Regions from separate parts of the Xenorhabdus doucetiae genome, predicted to be linked through region 1. Evidence: predicted binding sites of a transcription regulator. Region 1 holds the regulator's gene; the other holds the start of a gene.
What was found. Region 1 encodes PhoB, which activates phosphate uptake and scavenging genes when phosphate is short. Its sites were predicted from a motif close to CTGTCATAAAACTGNCNNAT; they were not measured.
Positions count from the first base shown of each region.

Region 1 (7,927 bases):
ATGCCCGATAAGCGACGCCTTTGACTTCAAATTCTACTTCCGCAAGGCATTCGGCGGTATGGCGGGTCATTAATTCATTTTGAGAAGCAGAAATGGTGTTGAGCCTTGGTGTTTCATGATAAAGGGCGAGGCAAATGGCATCCAGTAAGGAGGTTTTTCCTGCCCCTGTTGGGCCGGTAATGGCAAATAATCCATTGCTGGCAAAAGGTTCTGCCGTAAAGTCAATTTTCCATTCGCCTTGCAATGAATTGATATTTTTCAGCCGTAAGCTAAGAATTTTCATGGTGCGTTCTCTTTAGGTTATTGCTGAGAAATATCGTCCAGCGTTTGTTTAAACAGGGTGGTCAGGCGTTGTTTCTGAGCAATATCGCCTATTTCTGCCAGCGCCAAACGACGCTCGAAGACCTCATTGACACTTAATTCGGCAAGGGTTTCGTTATTTTGTTCAGACAGTGACAGTTGGCGGGCGCTTTTACTGCGGCGTAACAGGATGATCTCAACGGGCAATCCTTCACTTAAGGTCTGAACGCGTTTCTGGATATCGTGCAGATAATCTTGGGTTGCGACTTCAATGTCCAGCCAAACAGGGCGTTCTCCCTGATATTCCTTAAATGTTTGTAACTGCGCTTCGATTTGCTGCAAATTACCACGAATAAGCTGCATCGGCTGATAATGCGGGATTGTTAACAGTGTGATGCTATCGAGTTTGCCTGATTTAAAATCCACCAGGCAGACACTTTTCTCCTGTTCCACTTCATCAAAACTGAGTGGAATAGGGGAACCGCTGTAGCGGATATGCTCTGATTTACCGATAACTTGCGGGCGGTGGATATGCCCCAGTGCGATATAGTCAGCGGGAGGAAATGCCTGAGCAGGGAAGGCATCTAATGTGCCGATGTAAATATCGCGAACGGAATCTGTTGTGGAAGCCCCTACTGTGGTGAGGTGACCGGTGGCAATAATCGGTAATGGCTGACCAAGTTGTTCTCGTAATGTACAGGCTTGCTGATAGAGCCTGTGATAGTGTTCGCTGATGGCATCCTGTAATGCCTGCTGTTTTTGTACGCCGGATTGCCCCGGCTGGCTGGTTAAGATATCCCGTGGGCGCAGATAGGGAATGGCGCAGAGGATCGCCCCGGCATTGCCTTCTCTGTTATGCAGGATCTTTATCTGTTGTGCGATATCTTCGGTTTCAGCATTGGCAATCACCGTGGTATTCAGGTAAGAGAGGAGGGATTTTGCTTCGTTGAGTGTGGCAACGGAATCATGGTTTCCCCCAAGAATGACAAGTTGGCAGCCTGTGGGCTGTAGCGCCACAATGAATTTGTTATAAAGCTCACGCGCATAGCTGGGCGGGGAACCGGTATCAAAGATATCACCGGCAATAATCAAGGCATCCACTTGATGCTGGACGATTTTTTTAATCAGCCACTGCAAAAAGTGCTTATGCTCCGCGGCGCGGCTTTTCGTAAAGAAGTATTGGCCAAGATGCCAGTCAGATGTGTGAATGATTCGCATGAGTTCCCCGCCGTTGCCTGAGTGTTTTTCTTATCCGTTGTGACAGGCGCTAATTATAATGGCAGAGAGAGGGATGTCCTGTGCAATTCGACATTCTTTACTGAATTTTCGAGCTGCTTCGCATCCAAAATGAAATATAACAACGGTGCAAGATTTTCTCTGGGAGCCAGTTTGTCTTTTACTGATTGAGGAATATAAGGGTTCATAAAAGTGTCATAAAATTGACTCATAATATTTTACGGTGAAAATCGCTGACCTTAATGATATTAGCAGGATTAACCATGGTTAAACGTATTTTGGTCGTTGAAGATGAAGTACCGATTCGTGAAATGGTTTGTTTTGCACTGGAGCAAAACGGTTATCAGGCCATTGAAGTCGAAGATTACGATACGGCAATAAGGCGTCTGTCTGAACCTTATCCTGATTTGGTCTTATTGGATTGGATGCTTCCTGGGGGTTCGGGGATACAACTTATCCGGCAAATGAAGCGGGATAATAACACCAAGGCGATCCCCGTCATTATGGTCACGGCTCGGACAGAAGAAGAAGATCGGGTACGTGGTTTAGATGTCGGTGCTGATGATTATATAACGAAGCCTTTCTCGCCCAAGGAATTGATTGCCCGTGTCAAGGCGGTTCTGCGTCGCATTTCACCAATGGAAGCGGAAGACGTTATTGATATGGATGGATTGATTCTGGAACCTTCTTCCCACCGTGTTTCCAGTCATGGACAGGATTTGGAAATGGGGCCAACTGAATTCAAACTTCTCCACTTTTTTATGACTCATCCTGAGCGGGTTTATAGCCGTGAGCAATTACTTGACTATGTGTGGGGAACCAATGTTTATGTGGAAGATCGCACGGTTGATGTCCATATTCGACGCTTGCGCAAGGCGCTGGAGACAGGGGAGCACGATAAGATGGTACAGACTGTGCGTGGTACAGGATATCGCTTTTCTACCCGCTATTGACTGTGTATTGATGGGAGTAAAGTCGCGTGCTTGAGCGTTTATCTTGGAAAAAGTTGGCATGGGGTATTGTGCTTTTTTGCTTGCCCGCTCTCTTTTTGTCTCTCTTTATTGGTCACTTGGCATGGCTGCTGGTTATCGCGTTATTTCTGGCATTGGTATGGCATGGCTACAATTTGCTGAAATTATCTGATTGGTTGTGGCTGGATCGCAGGATGTTACCACCAGCCAGTCGTGGCGGCTGGGAACCTATCTTTTATGGCATTTACCAGATGCAGCAACGCAATCGCAAACGGCGTCGTGAACTCACATTATTGATCAAGCGTTTTCGTAGTGGTGCTGAGTCACTGCCGGATGCCGTTGTGATGATGACTCAGGAAGGCAATATTTTTTGGTGTAATCGTCTGGCACAACATTTACTTGGGTTTCGCTGGCCTGAGGATAATGGCCAGCATATCTTCAACCTGCTGCGCTATCCTGATTTTAGCCGTTATATCACCGCAAATGATTTTTCCCGCCCTCTGTCCATCGAGTTGAATAATGGCAATATGATGGAATTCCGCATTATGCCTTATTTTGAGACACAATTATTGATGGTTGTGCGCGATGTGACTCAAAAACGACAGTTGGAAAATGCCCGGCGAGATTTTTTTGCCAATGTGAGCCATGAACTGAAAACCCCCCTGACTGTACTGCAAGGTTATCTGGAAATGATGGAAGATCAGATGGTTGGTAATAAGGTGCATCAGAAAGTCATCGGCACGATGCAGGAACAAATACAAAGAATGGATGGTTTGGTTCAGCAATTGCTGCACCTTTCCAAAATTGAGGGGGGGTCACAAGTGGACATGAGTGAAATTGTGAATGTTCCCAATCTATTAAAAATATTGCAGCGGGAAGCGTTGGCCTTGGGAAGTGAACAGTATGATATTGTGTTTGATGTTGATGAAAAGCTAAAGGTTTTTGGTAATGAAGAACAACTGCGCAGTGCAATGTCCAACCTGGTCTATAACGCTGTTAGGCATACGCCTCCGGGAACACGGATTGAGGTGAGTTGGCGAAATGTTTCCCAGGGTGCACAGTTCAAAGTGAAAGACAGTGGCGGTGGGATTGGTGTAGAACATTTACCTCGCCTGACAGAACGTTTTTATCGCGTCGATCGGGCCCGTTCGCGTCAGACGGGCGGCAATGGGTTAGGGTTGGCGATAGTGAAACACGCACTGCATCACTACAATACTCATCTCGATATTTCGAGCACTGTAGGGAAGGGATCTGTTTTTAGCTTTCTATTGGCATCCCGGCTTATTGTCCCTGCTAAAATTCCCTGACAAAAATAGTTTTGTGAAAAAATAATAAGTTCAATGGAATTAAATGGTAACAATATGGACAAAAAATACGGACAAAAAATGAGTTATTAATCAGCAAGGACGAAAAACGTACAAATCATATAGTGTGTATTCAATGATAGATAACAATAATCACTGATTTTAAAAAGTAGTTTGGTATATTGTTCTGGTTTTGGGTTTGTCGCTTGCCTTTTGACGCTATAAAAGTTTTACTTGGGGGCAGTTATTGGCGATTATAGCTGTAATTACCACTATCATTCTGTATCTTACGATTATCAGTGAATATTAGGTCGATCACTGACCATGAAATCAGAATCCAGTCTCGCCAGTGAAAATTCTAGTGCTTGCGATAGTGACTATCTGTCGCAGAGGCATTTCTTTTGGTAATAACACATTAACAATCATTATGGCATACCGTTTATCATCTAAGGATATTTGGGCATTAGGCTTTATGACCTTTGCCTTGTTTGTTGGTGCGGGAAATATTATTTTTCCGCCTATGGTTGGCTTGCAGGCCGGAGAGCATGTTTGGATCTCAGCAGCCGGCTTTTTGCTAACCGCTGTTGGCTTGCCGGTTATCACTGTCATTGCTTTGGCCAAAGTGGGCGGGGGTATTGATACTCTCAGTGCACCGATTGGAAAAGTGGCGGGTTTGGTTCTGGCAACGATCTGCTATCTGGCGGTCGGCCCGCTGTTTGCGACGCCCAGAACGGCAACGGTTTCTTTTGAAGTGGGTATTGCACCCCTTGTCGGAACGGGTGAACTTCCGCTATTCATCTATAGCGTGCTCTATTTTGCACTCGTGATGCTAATTTCATTATATCCGGGCAAACTGCTGGATAGCGTCGGCCGTATATTGGCTCCGGTCAAAATTTTGGCACTGGCCATTTTGGGGATTGCGGCGGTACTGTGGCCGGCTGGCGGTCCCGTTCCTGCCATTGAAACTTATCGGGAAATTCCGTTCTCAAACGGTTTTGTTAATGGCTATCTGACCATGGATACCTTGGCCGCAATGGTATTCGGTATTGTGATTGTGAATGCCGCGCGTTCCAGAGGGGTTGAATCTTCCTCCCTGTTGACCCGTTATGCGATGTGGGCTGGCTTGATTGCGGGTCTTGGCTTGACACTGGTGTACCTCTCTTTGTTCAAGCTAGGGGAAGGCAGCGGCACATTAGTGCCTACCGCAGAAAATGGTGCTGTGATTTTGCACGCCTATGTCCAAAATATTTTTGGTAACTACGGCAGCTTCTTCCTGGCGGTACTGATTTTCGTGGCTTGTATGGTGACGGCTGTCGGTTTGACTTGCGCTTGCGCTGAGTTTTTCAGCCGTTATTTGCCGTTGTCCTACCGTACTCTGGTATTGCTGTTAGGCACATTCTCTATGCTGGTTTCTAATGTGGGCTTAAGTCACTTGATTAAGTTTTCAATTCCAGTCTTGACCGCAATTTATCCACCTTGTATCGCGCTGATATTATTGAGCTTTACCATCCGCTGGTGGCATAACTCCACACGCATTCTGGCTCCGGCCATGTCTGTCAGCTTGCTGTTTGGGATTTTGGATGGCGTCAAGGCATCTGAGTACCTGTCTCATTTACTGCCTGAGTGGGCGCAGCATTTGCCATTGGCGGATCAAGGTCTGGCGTGGTTATTGCCTACTTTGCTGGCTGTCGTTGTATGCGCTATTTATGACCGTGTTGCGGGAAGCGTCAAGCTCCCAAAGTATGAAATGCAGCATGAAGAAAAGTAGCACTCTGTCTCTTGTAAGTATTAGTAAACCAGTATCAGTAAATATGATGCTTATCACTGACTGTTAAATCAGCATCCAGTTTCCCCCGTGGAAGCTGAAATGGTTTTAATGGTCATTATTAAATGTGTAATTATATCTATAACAATAAGTTAATAATTATTATGACATACCGTTTATCATCTAAAGATATTACCTGTGCTGACACTGTATCCATTCGGGGGTTAGCATGAGTCAACAATGGACATCCCGTTTGGGGCACATATTAGCAGCAACCGGATCTGCTGTTGGCATTGGAGCCATCTGGAAATTTTCGTATGTTTCAGCAACCAATGGTGGCGGCGCATTTCTGATTGTATTTTTATTGTTCAGCTTTGTGATCGGGCTGGCGGTGCTATTAGCCGAAAATATGCTGGGAAGCGGTACGAGTGAAGTGTCCGTTAATGCCTTTAAGAAATTACTGGGTAAACACTGGGGATGGGTTGGCTTTGTCGGTGTATTCAGTTCATGGTGTATCTATAGCTTCTACAGTGTTGTCGGTGGTTGGACTATTGGTTACACGGTGATGGCGGGTACGGGAAAGTTGAATATTACCGACATTTCTCAACTGACCTCTATTTTTACCAATTTCATCAGCAATCCGTGGTGGCCGATAATCGCCCATCTGGCATTTTCAGGGCTAACCTGTTTCGTGGTCTTATCGGGTGTGCAAAAAGGTCTGGAAAAATCAGTGAAGATCATGATGCCACTGCTGTTCTTTATCATGATTGTGTTAATCATTGTCGGCATCCGTTTGCCGGGTTCATCAGAAGGGCTGAAATTATTTTTATATCCAGACTTCAATAGCCTGACCGGAAAAGGTGTGTTAGATGCATTAGGGTTGGCATTTTTTTCATTGTCTATCGGCTTGGGTATCCACATTACGTACAGTTCTTATTTGCCGAATAACAAAGGCATTGGTAAATCGAGTATCTGGGTTGTCGTCCTCTCCAGTTTGGTCTGTATATTGGCTGGCCTGATGATTTTTCCTGCTTTGGCCGCTGCTGGCTTAGAACCCAATGCAGGTCCCGGATTAACGTTTATGACGATGCCAATTTATTTCGCCACGCTTCCCGGTGGCTCAATTTTAGCCGTCATTTTCTTTTTATTGTTATTAATGGCCGCACTGACCTCAGCCATTTCATTACTTGAGCACATTGTTGCTTATGTTCAGGCACGTTTTCACTGGCAGCGCCGTAAAGCAAGCTTAATCGTCACGGCATCGATTATGTTAATGGGTATCCCGGTTTCCTTATCTTTTGGTCCCCTGAGTCACGTTACATTAGGTGGAAAAACCATCTTCGACATGCTGGACTTTATTACTTCCAACGTCCTGATGCCATTATTCGGGATTATCATTTGCCTCGTATTTGGTTGGTCACGTAAGGTCAATGCGCTTATCCCGGATAATATGTTATCGCGGAATCGCCAGTGTTTACTGTTTATCTGGCGATATGTCGGACCTTTATGTATTGGCGTGATTCTGGTCCACGGGCTGATTTGATAACGTTAAACGGGCGGTTTATCCATCAAACCGCCCGTTAGCCATTTAATAACCAATCGCGGCACCGGCAGGTCGCCGTGCATCATTGGAGCCGTAGATATAGCCTTCACGGACAATGCCTGATACGGCGGAATCATTGCCTGATGAAACGTGAGTCACACCCGCAGCACCCGGCAATCCAATCATAATTAACTCTGTTGCTCCCCACGGTGTCTGTTCCACCATTTTGTAGCCCATTTTTGCCAGTAAATTCAGGGTATCTTTCGACAGACCACGTTGCTCATAATAAACCTCATCAGGCAGCCATTGATGGTGGAAGCGTGGGCTATTGACGGCTTCTTGTGGCGGCATGTTGAATTCGATGATATTCAGGGCAGCTTGTAGCGTGATGGAGATAATGCGCGAACCTCCCGGAGAGCCTAAGACCAGAAAGATCTTGTTATCTTTGGTCACCAGTGTCGGGCTCATTGATGATAGTGGGCGCTTACCAGGTGCAATGGCATTGGTGGCACCTTGGACGAGTCCGTACAGATTTTTCTCACCAACTTTAGTGGTGAAATCATCCATTTCATCGTTAAGGAAAAAGCCTGTTCCCGGTGCAATCACGACAGCACCAAAACGGCCATTGATGGTGTAAGTCGTTGATACCGCGTTGCCTGCTTTATCGACCACGGAATAATGGGTGGTTTCGGGTTTTTCATGGGGGCCAATACCTGGCTGGATATTCACGGATGGAGTGGCTTTGTTGGGCTGAATCTCTTTTCTGAGCGATGCGGCATAGCTTTTACTCAACAGTCGGTCAAGCGGG
Region 1 is NZ_FO704550.1:799,279-807,205, forward strand. Features, by position in the region: gene XDD1_RS03835 (SbcC/MukB-like Walker B domain-containing protein) at 1-283, opposite strand, end outside; gene sbcD (exonuclease subunit SbcD) at 301-1,518, opposite strand; gene phoB (phosphate regulon transcriptional regulator PhoB) at 1,800-2,489, shown strand; gene phoR (phosphate regulon sensor histidine kinase PhoR) at 2,516-3,814, shown strand; gene brnQ (branched-chain amino acid transport system II carrier protein) at 4,239-5,579, shown strand; gene XDD1_RS03860 (sodium-dependent transporter) at 5,806-7,119, shown strand; gene ggt (gamma-glutamyltransferase) at 7,165-7,927, opposite strand, start outside.

Region 2 (7,600 bases), 1.2 Mb from region 1:
CAGTCCATCACGATGGAACCATCGTTAGGTTGGGAACAGATAGTTCCCGAATCTTCGCTACAATTAACTTCTGTTCCAGGGGATCATTTTAGCCTGATGGAAGATAGTGAAAATAAAACGATTCTGGCTAAGACCTTAAGCATGGCATTATCTTCCTAATAGCCCGCTAATTTTGCAGAATATAGGCACCGAATGTTAATGACTTCGGTGCTTTATTTGCTTGCAAAGAAAAACATCAACACTCTTCTTCTATATCTGCCGTCCTGCCGATAACACATCCCTACCTAACGACAATGTTCTTCTGGGAACCTTGTACAACAGCAAGTGTTTTTTTTCGGTTTTAGGACAATATCCTGAAAAAACACCTCAAAGCCGTGATTTTCCGTAGACAAATCATCAAAGAAAAACGGAATACAAGTTGATAAAACAACTCCCCACCCAACAAAACCAAGTATCTTATTGTTTTTTAATAAAAAAATAACAGACATAACTCAATATCACGTAAGAATACTCCTGCTGCTTGCAAAAAATTCAAAAGTGCGAGTGAACGCCAGTTTTAGACGAATTAAAAGTCTATTTAGTGGAAAAGGTAATAGTAAATAATATTTTTAATTAAAAAATGGTAAATCAACCGCAACAATAGATAAAAACATTAAAATGTCTTTATATAAGTCAAATCGATAAAATTTTATTAAAAAACAAAACAATTTATACCAAACTGTAAACATAATCCTACATAATGTAACTTAAGTCAAATTTTATTACATACTACAAATCATTCCACTTAAGCAATTATAATATATGAATTTTTTTTGTTATTCACATATTTTATTGCGCTGAAATAAAATTGATGGTGAAAAAATGTCACTTGATGCCAGTCAAGTATGGCAGGATCAACCAGAATTAATGTTTCCAAAGCATTACATATCCAAAATTTAATTCTATTTAGTATCAATCATATGGATTATAAATCCAAACTAGACAGTTTGGTATATTTTGTCCAGTTTATAACCTCACAAAAATCATCAACAAGAATAAGACATGCCAATTAATATGAGATTAGTTATAAATTTGTTGTTTTTTACGCATTTATCTTACATAAATACGTAAAAATATTTAAAAATCAAATAATTATATTTATAAAATTACAAAAAATCCCATAAGATAAGAGTTAGGAGCATATTGGTTATCTCTTATGTAAGGAGAACAGGAGTGCTACTTAAGCCATAGCGATGGTGCAGTCAAAAATGTGCAGAGGAAGCGATAAAACAGAGAAATGTAATTCGTATCATGGAAGGACACTCCTTGTTTCGGTGAAGGGCTGTTTTTTTACAACACGTTAATAAAAAAATTATCTCATTACAAAAACAAGACGCATGTCAGAAAACAAAACGGCGAATCAGGTGGTAACAATAGGCATACCGTGAACGGTAGTGAATCCGTCAAGGCAGGCTCTATTTTACGAGCGAGTGGTGGAGCAGAACATTGAACTCATTTTAAGCTCCGGCAATTTTCCTTGATAACGCCATAACTTACTGATTAAAAAAGGATAAGATATGGAAGATGCAAACCTATTAGTCGGAAAACGTATTCAGACCAAAAGGAAACAACTGGGCATCACTGCCACAGCATTAGCAAAACAAATTGGCATCAGTCAACAACAACTTTCACGTTACGAAACGGGCGCAAACCGAATTAATATCGCCCATCTGGTTAGAATTGCCCGGATATTAAATACGCCAATTGGGTGGTTTTTCCTGGATTGCGAAGAAAACAAGAAAGAGGACAACACTGTTAATAAACTCGTAGATCAATATATTCCCATTGCTGAAACAATTATAGGAAAGAATGGTTGTTAAATGGGACAAGATAAATTCGTCAGAAGCCTGTTGTGTTACTCATTTCAATTACCTCATTCAGGCTTCTGACCCTTGTCAGGTTCAGCCATATCGGCATAAATTGCTTAATGGTCATCAACTCTGCCGGCGAATATTTTTAGTTGCAACCATCTTGCTTCTGCTTGCTGATGCCGTTTTTTATCGTTTGGTTTTCAATGAGAAATCGCCCAAACCGCGGCAATATTACGGGCTGTTACCTGTAAGTTATCAGCGCTATTGGCAAGGGCATCTGAAAGGGTACAAACTTCCGGTATGATGGAAAATACGGCATCCAGCCCATATTGATGAACAACATGATAATCCCGGCTCATGCTTCCAACTAAAGCGATGGTGGGAATAGCAAACTTTTTCGCAACACGGGCAACACCAAGAGGGGTTTTACCGTGCAGGGTTTGGCTATCCAGACGACCTTCCCCTGTAATGACCAGATCGGCACCCTGAACAGCGTCTTCCAGTTTCAAGGTTTCGATAACAATCTCAATACCTGACTGTAATTTCGCCCCCAGACATCCCAATAAAGAAGCCCCCATCCCCCCAGCCGCGCCGGCACCCGCGGCATCAATGATGCTTTTCCCTGTGAGCGATTCCATTTTCATTCCATAATGACGCAGTGCCGAATCCAATAACTTAACCATTTCCGGGGTTGCCCCTTTTTGTGGGCCAAATACGGCTGATGCCCCCGATTCACCACATAGCGGGTTATTCACATCACAGGCTACTGTCAGTTCAATCTTCCCAAGGCGTGGTTCAAGGTGGGTTAAGTCGATACTTTCCAGCCGGGTCAATGCCGCGCCGCCAAATGGCAATATGCGGCCGTCACCATCCAGTAAATTTGCCCCCAGTGCCTGCATCATCCCTGCGCCACCATCGTTGGTTGCACTGCCCCCAATGCCTAAAATGAGTTTGCGCACGCCATGTTCCAACGCAGCCAGAATCAGCTCTCCCGTTCCATAACTCGTCGTTAGCAACGGATTGCGCTGCGCCATCGGCACCAAATGCAGGCCAGAAGCGGCGGCCATTTCAATCACAGCGGTTTTTCCATCGCCAAGCAGACCAAAAAATGCCTCAACCGGCTGCCCCAAGGGATCGGTGACAGTACATGCGATGCGTTTTCCCCCTGTGGCAGCAACCAGTGATTCGACTGTCCCTTCTCCACCATCCGCCATAGGCAATGTGAGATAGTTTGCGTGTGGATAAATTTCTTTAAATCCCCGCTCTATCGCCTGTGCGACTTGCAGGGCGCTCAGGCTTTCCTTAAACGAATCAGGAGCAATCACAATTTTCATCATGGAATTTCCTCGCTTCTCTGGCACGTATGTATAAAAAAAGCGATAAACTCATTATCGCTTTTTAATCCGGCAAGCAGGGATGTCGTCTAAGAAATTACGCTTCAATCGCCAGTCGCAATTTCTTCATTGCATTTTTTTCGAGCTGTCTAACACGCTCCGCAGATACACCGTATTTGTCTGCCAGTTCTTGCAAGGTGGTTTTGTTATCATCATCCAACCAACGGGAACGAATGATGTCTTGGCTACGCTCATCCAGCCCTTCCATCGCGACAGAAAGTTTATCCGCTGCGTGGTTTTCCCAGTTATCTTCTTCAATGCCATCAGCAAAGTCAGACGCCTTGTCTTGCAAATACAGCACCGGAGCCACGGGATGGCTGTCATGATTATCATCATCAGAGGGCATATCGAATGCCATATCCTGCGCTGACATGCGCGATTCCATCTCGCGGACGTCTTTGCTGGTCACGCCTAATTCTTTGGCAACCAGCTCAATTTCGTCCTGATTGAACCACCCCAGACGTTGTTTCGCCTTGCGCAAATTAAAGAACAGCTTACGCTGGGCTTTGGTTGTTGCGACTTTCACGATACGCCAATTACGTAATACGTACTCATGGATTTCTGCCTTAATCCAGTGAACAGCAAAAGAAACCAAACGTACACCTACTTCTGGATTAAATCGACGAACCGCTTTCATCAGGCCAATATTACCTTCCTGAATCAAATCCGCTTGCGGCAGACCATAACCGGCATAACTGCGGGCAACATGAACAACGAAGCGCAGGTGAGAAAGAATCAGCTTTTTCGCTGCATCCAGATCTCCCTGGTAATGCAGCCTTTTTGCCAGTTCCCTCTCTTCCTCTGCGGAAAGCATAGGGTAAGCATTGGAGGCACGGATGTATCCTTCCAAACTACCTTGTGGAACTAATGCCAAAGTTTGCATTTCTTTTGTCATTCAAATTCTCTCAAAATTAGATCTAAATTGACGGCTTTCAAGTTTGCCTGAGTTAACCCATGAGGGTTATTCAAGCCAAAGATATGTCTATTTTACCACCGTAGCGATCATATTCAAATCATCTCAATAGTGTAAACATCAATACAAAATCATAACTGTGATTTCGACCACGATGAAGCCCAAAAGTTCACTGGCAAGCCTGACCAACGCCGCTATTCCGGCCTGAAACGACGCAAATGCTGAATTGTCGCAAACCATGCTGCAATCCAACCAATCATACCTGAAATAAGGACTAATAAGAGTGATTCATCCCATCCCAAGCCATGCAGCTTAAAACTGGTGCCAAAAACACTCGCGACTTCCGTGACCACATCGGAAAGTTTCCACACCAGCAGAGAGGAGAGGATCAGGGAAAATATGGCGCCCAGTACGCCCAGTAAGGCACCGCCATTCAGGAAAGGACGCAGAATAAAACCATCCGTTGCCCCAATCAGCTTCATGACATTAATCGTCTCACGGCGGCTAAAGATACTCAGCCGGACGCTGTTACCAATGACCAAGAGTAGCGCAACCACCATCAAAATACCTATCACGGCCGCAATTCTGCCGACAAGGACGGTCAGCGCGGTCAGGCGGGCAAACCAGCTATCATCCATCCTGACGTCTTCAATGCCTTTAATCTGCGCAACCTGATCGCGCAATGTCGTGAGTGTCTGATTGCTTTGGAAATTCAATTGAGGCGAGACGATGGCGACCGCCGGCAACGGGTTCTCCTCCAGCAAATCCAGGGCACTGGCAAAACCCGACCATGCCCGGAATTCGTTTACCGCATCTTCACGGGAAAGATAATTCACCGATTTCACGCCGTCCATGCCTTGCAACTGATCAATGACCTGTTTGACACTCTTGTCATTCAGTGACTTATCCAAATAGACCGTGAGTTGCGGGATGGGATACCACTGCATCACAGCTTGATCGACGTTTTTCCAAACGATATAAAACACACTCGGTAAGGTCAGGGAAATGGCAACCACCATCATGGTCAACAGCGTCGCCAATGGCTGGCGGAACATATCAGACAGCGTACTTTTCCACGCATAACGCTGCTGTACGCGCCATCCCCCTTTCAATGACCTGGACTTGGATTTTGGCGAATAGCCTTTTTTCGCTAAATGACGGACATGCTTAACCATGATGCCCTCCTTGCATGCGCCCCTGATTCAGGGTCAAGATACGGTAATTTCTTCGTTCAATCAGGGCGGTATCATGCGTCGCCATCAGAACGGTCACGCCAACTCGGTTAAATTCTTCAAACAGACGGATGATCCCCTCTGATAATGCCCCATCCAAATTTCCCGTTGGTTCATCCGCCAGCAATACCGTGGGTTTGTTCACCACCGCGCGGGCAATACCAACACGTTGTTGCTCTCCGCCAGAAAGTTGAATGGGGAAATTTTTCGCTTTGTCCAGCAAGCCGACCTTATCCAATGCCGCAGATACCCGCCGACGAATATCCTCAGCACTGGCTCCTGAGATGATCAGCGGCATGGCGACGTTCTCGTATACCGTGCGATCCAAAAGCAGGTGGTGATCCTGAAAAATCATGCCGATCTGACGGCGCAGAAAGGGGATCTCGCGGGATTTTAGTCGGCTGATGTCATGACCAGAAAACCAAATATGGCCGGCACTGGGGCGTTCGATGCCACAGATAAGTTTCAAAAGTGTACTTTTACCCGCCCCTGAATGACCGGTTAAAAATGCCATTTCCCCTGGAAGGAGATGAAACTCCACCCCTTGCAGCGCCTGCCGCCCTCCCAGATAGGCTTTACTGACCTGTTCAAAGCGAATCATTGATAGTTAATCCTCTCTGGCAAAAAGCGCCTCAATAAAATCGTCTGCCTTAAATGGACGGAGATCTTCAATGCCTTCACCCACGCCAATGTAGCGGATGGGGATCTCAAATTGGTCGGCAATGGCGAAGATAACGCCCCCTTTCGCAGTACCATCCAGTTTGGTCAGTGAAATACCCGTCAATCCTACCGCTTCATGGAATAGTTTAGCCTGACTTACTGCATTTTGGCCTGTGCTGGCATCCAGCGTCAGCATAATTTCATGAGGAGCCTCTTCGTCCAGTTTTTTCATCACTCGAACGATTTTTTTCAGCTCTTCCATCAAATGTGCTTTGTTCTGCAAGCGCCCTGCGGTATCGGCAATCAGGACATCAACCCCTTTGGCCTTGGCTGACTGGATGGCATCAAAAATCACTGAGGCGGGATCGGCGCCCGTATGTTGGGCAATCACCGGGATTTTGTTGCGTTCGCCCCAAACCTGTAATTGTTCTACTGCGGCTGCCCGGAAGGTATCCCCGGCGGCCAGCATGACGGATTTCCCCTGAGACTGGAATTGACGTGCCAATTTACCAATGGTGGTGGTTTTACCCACGCCATTCACGCCTACCATCAGAATGACATACGGTGATTTATTTTCGATCGCCAGCGGCTTATCCACTTTCGCCAAAATAGCCGACATCTCTTCTTTCAGTTTAGCGTAAAGCGCTTCCGCATCTTTCAACTCTTTGCGACTGGCGTGATCTGTCAGGCTGGTGATGATCTTACGGGTCGTTTCGACACCCACATCGGCAATCAGTAGATGCTCTTCCAGCTCTTCAAACAGATCATCATCAATTTTCTTGCCACGAAATAGCCCCAGAAAACCGGAGCCAAAATTTTGACGGGTTTTCATTAAGCTGCGTTTCAGACGGGCAAAGAACCCTTCTTTGGTTGGCCGCTCTTGTTCCTTAGGTAAGGTTACTTGTTCTGCCGCTTCCGCTAAACGCTGTTGCTCTGCCTCTTCCGCTGCTTGACGGGCGGCTGCTTCCGCCAAACGCTGTTGTTCTACCTCTTCCGCTGCACGGCGGGCGGCTGCTTCCGCCAGACGCTGTTGCTCCGCCTCTTCCGCTGCACGGCGGGCGGCTGCTTCCGCCAGACGCTGCTGCTCCGCCTCTTCCGCTGCTTGACGGGCGGCTTCTTCCGCCAGACGCTGTTGTTCTGCCTCTTCTGCTGCACGGCGGGCCGCTTCTTCCGCCAGACGCTGTTGCTCTGCCTCTTCTGCTGCACGGCGGGCGGCTGCTTCCGCTAAACGCTGTTGTTCTGCCTCTTCTGCTGCACGGCGGGCCGCTTCTTCCGCCAAACGCTGTTGCTCTGCCTCTTCTGCTGCACGGCGGGCGGCTGCTTCCGCTAAACGCTGTTGTTCTGCCTCTTCTGCTGCACGGCGGGCCGCTTCTTCCGCCAAACGCTGCTGCTCCGCCTCTTCTGCTGCTTGACGGGCGGCTGCTTCTGCTGCAACGCTTTCTTGTTCCTCTTGCTGTTGCTTATCTTGACGACCAAGTCCAAACCAAGAGAAGAAACCCTTTTTTTTCTCTTTTGCCATCGGCCACTACACTCCTCGCGGTTAATATTAGA
Region 2 is NZ_FO704550.1:3,776,631-3,784,230, forward strand. Features, by position in the region: gene XDD1_RS16510 (non-ribosomal peptide synthetase) at 1-159, shown strand, start outside; gene XDD1_RS16515 (helix-turn-helix domain-containing protein) at 1,557-1,859, shown strand; gene XDD1_RS16520 (glycerate kinase) at 2,051-3,184, opposite strand; gene rpoH (RNA polymerase sigma factor RpoH) at 3,282-4,139, opposite strand; gene ftsX (permease-like cell division protein FtsX) at 4,352-5,332, opposite strand; gene ftsE (cell division ATP-binding protein FtsE) at 5,325-5,990, opposite strand; gene ftsY (signal recognition particle-docking protein FtsY) at 5,997-7,568, opposite strand.
Region 2: rpoH (RNA polymerase sigma factor RpoH) is a predicted target of PhoB. The motif match lies at 4,221-4,240, and genes of this name have one in related genera.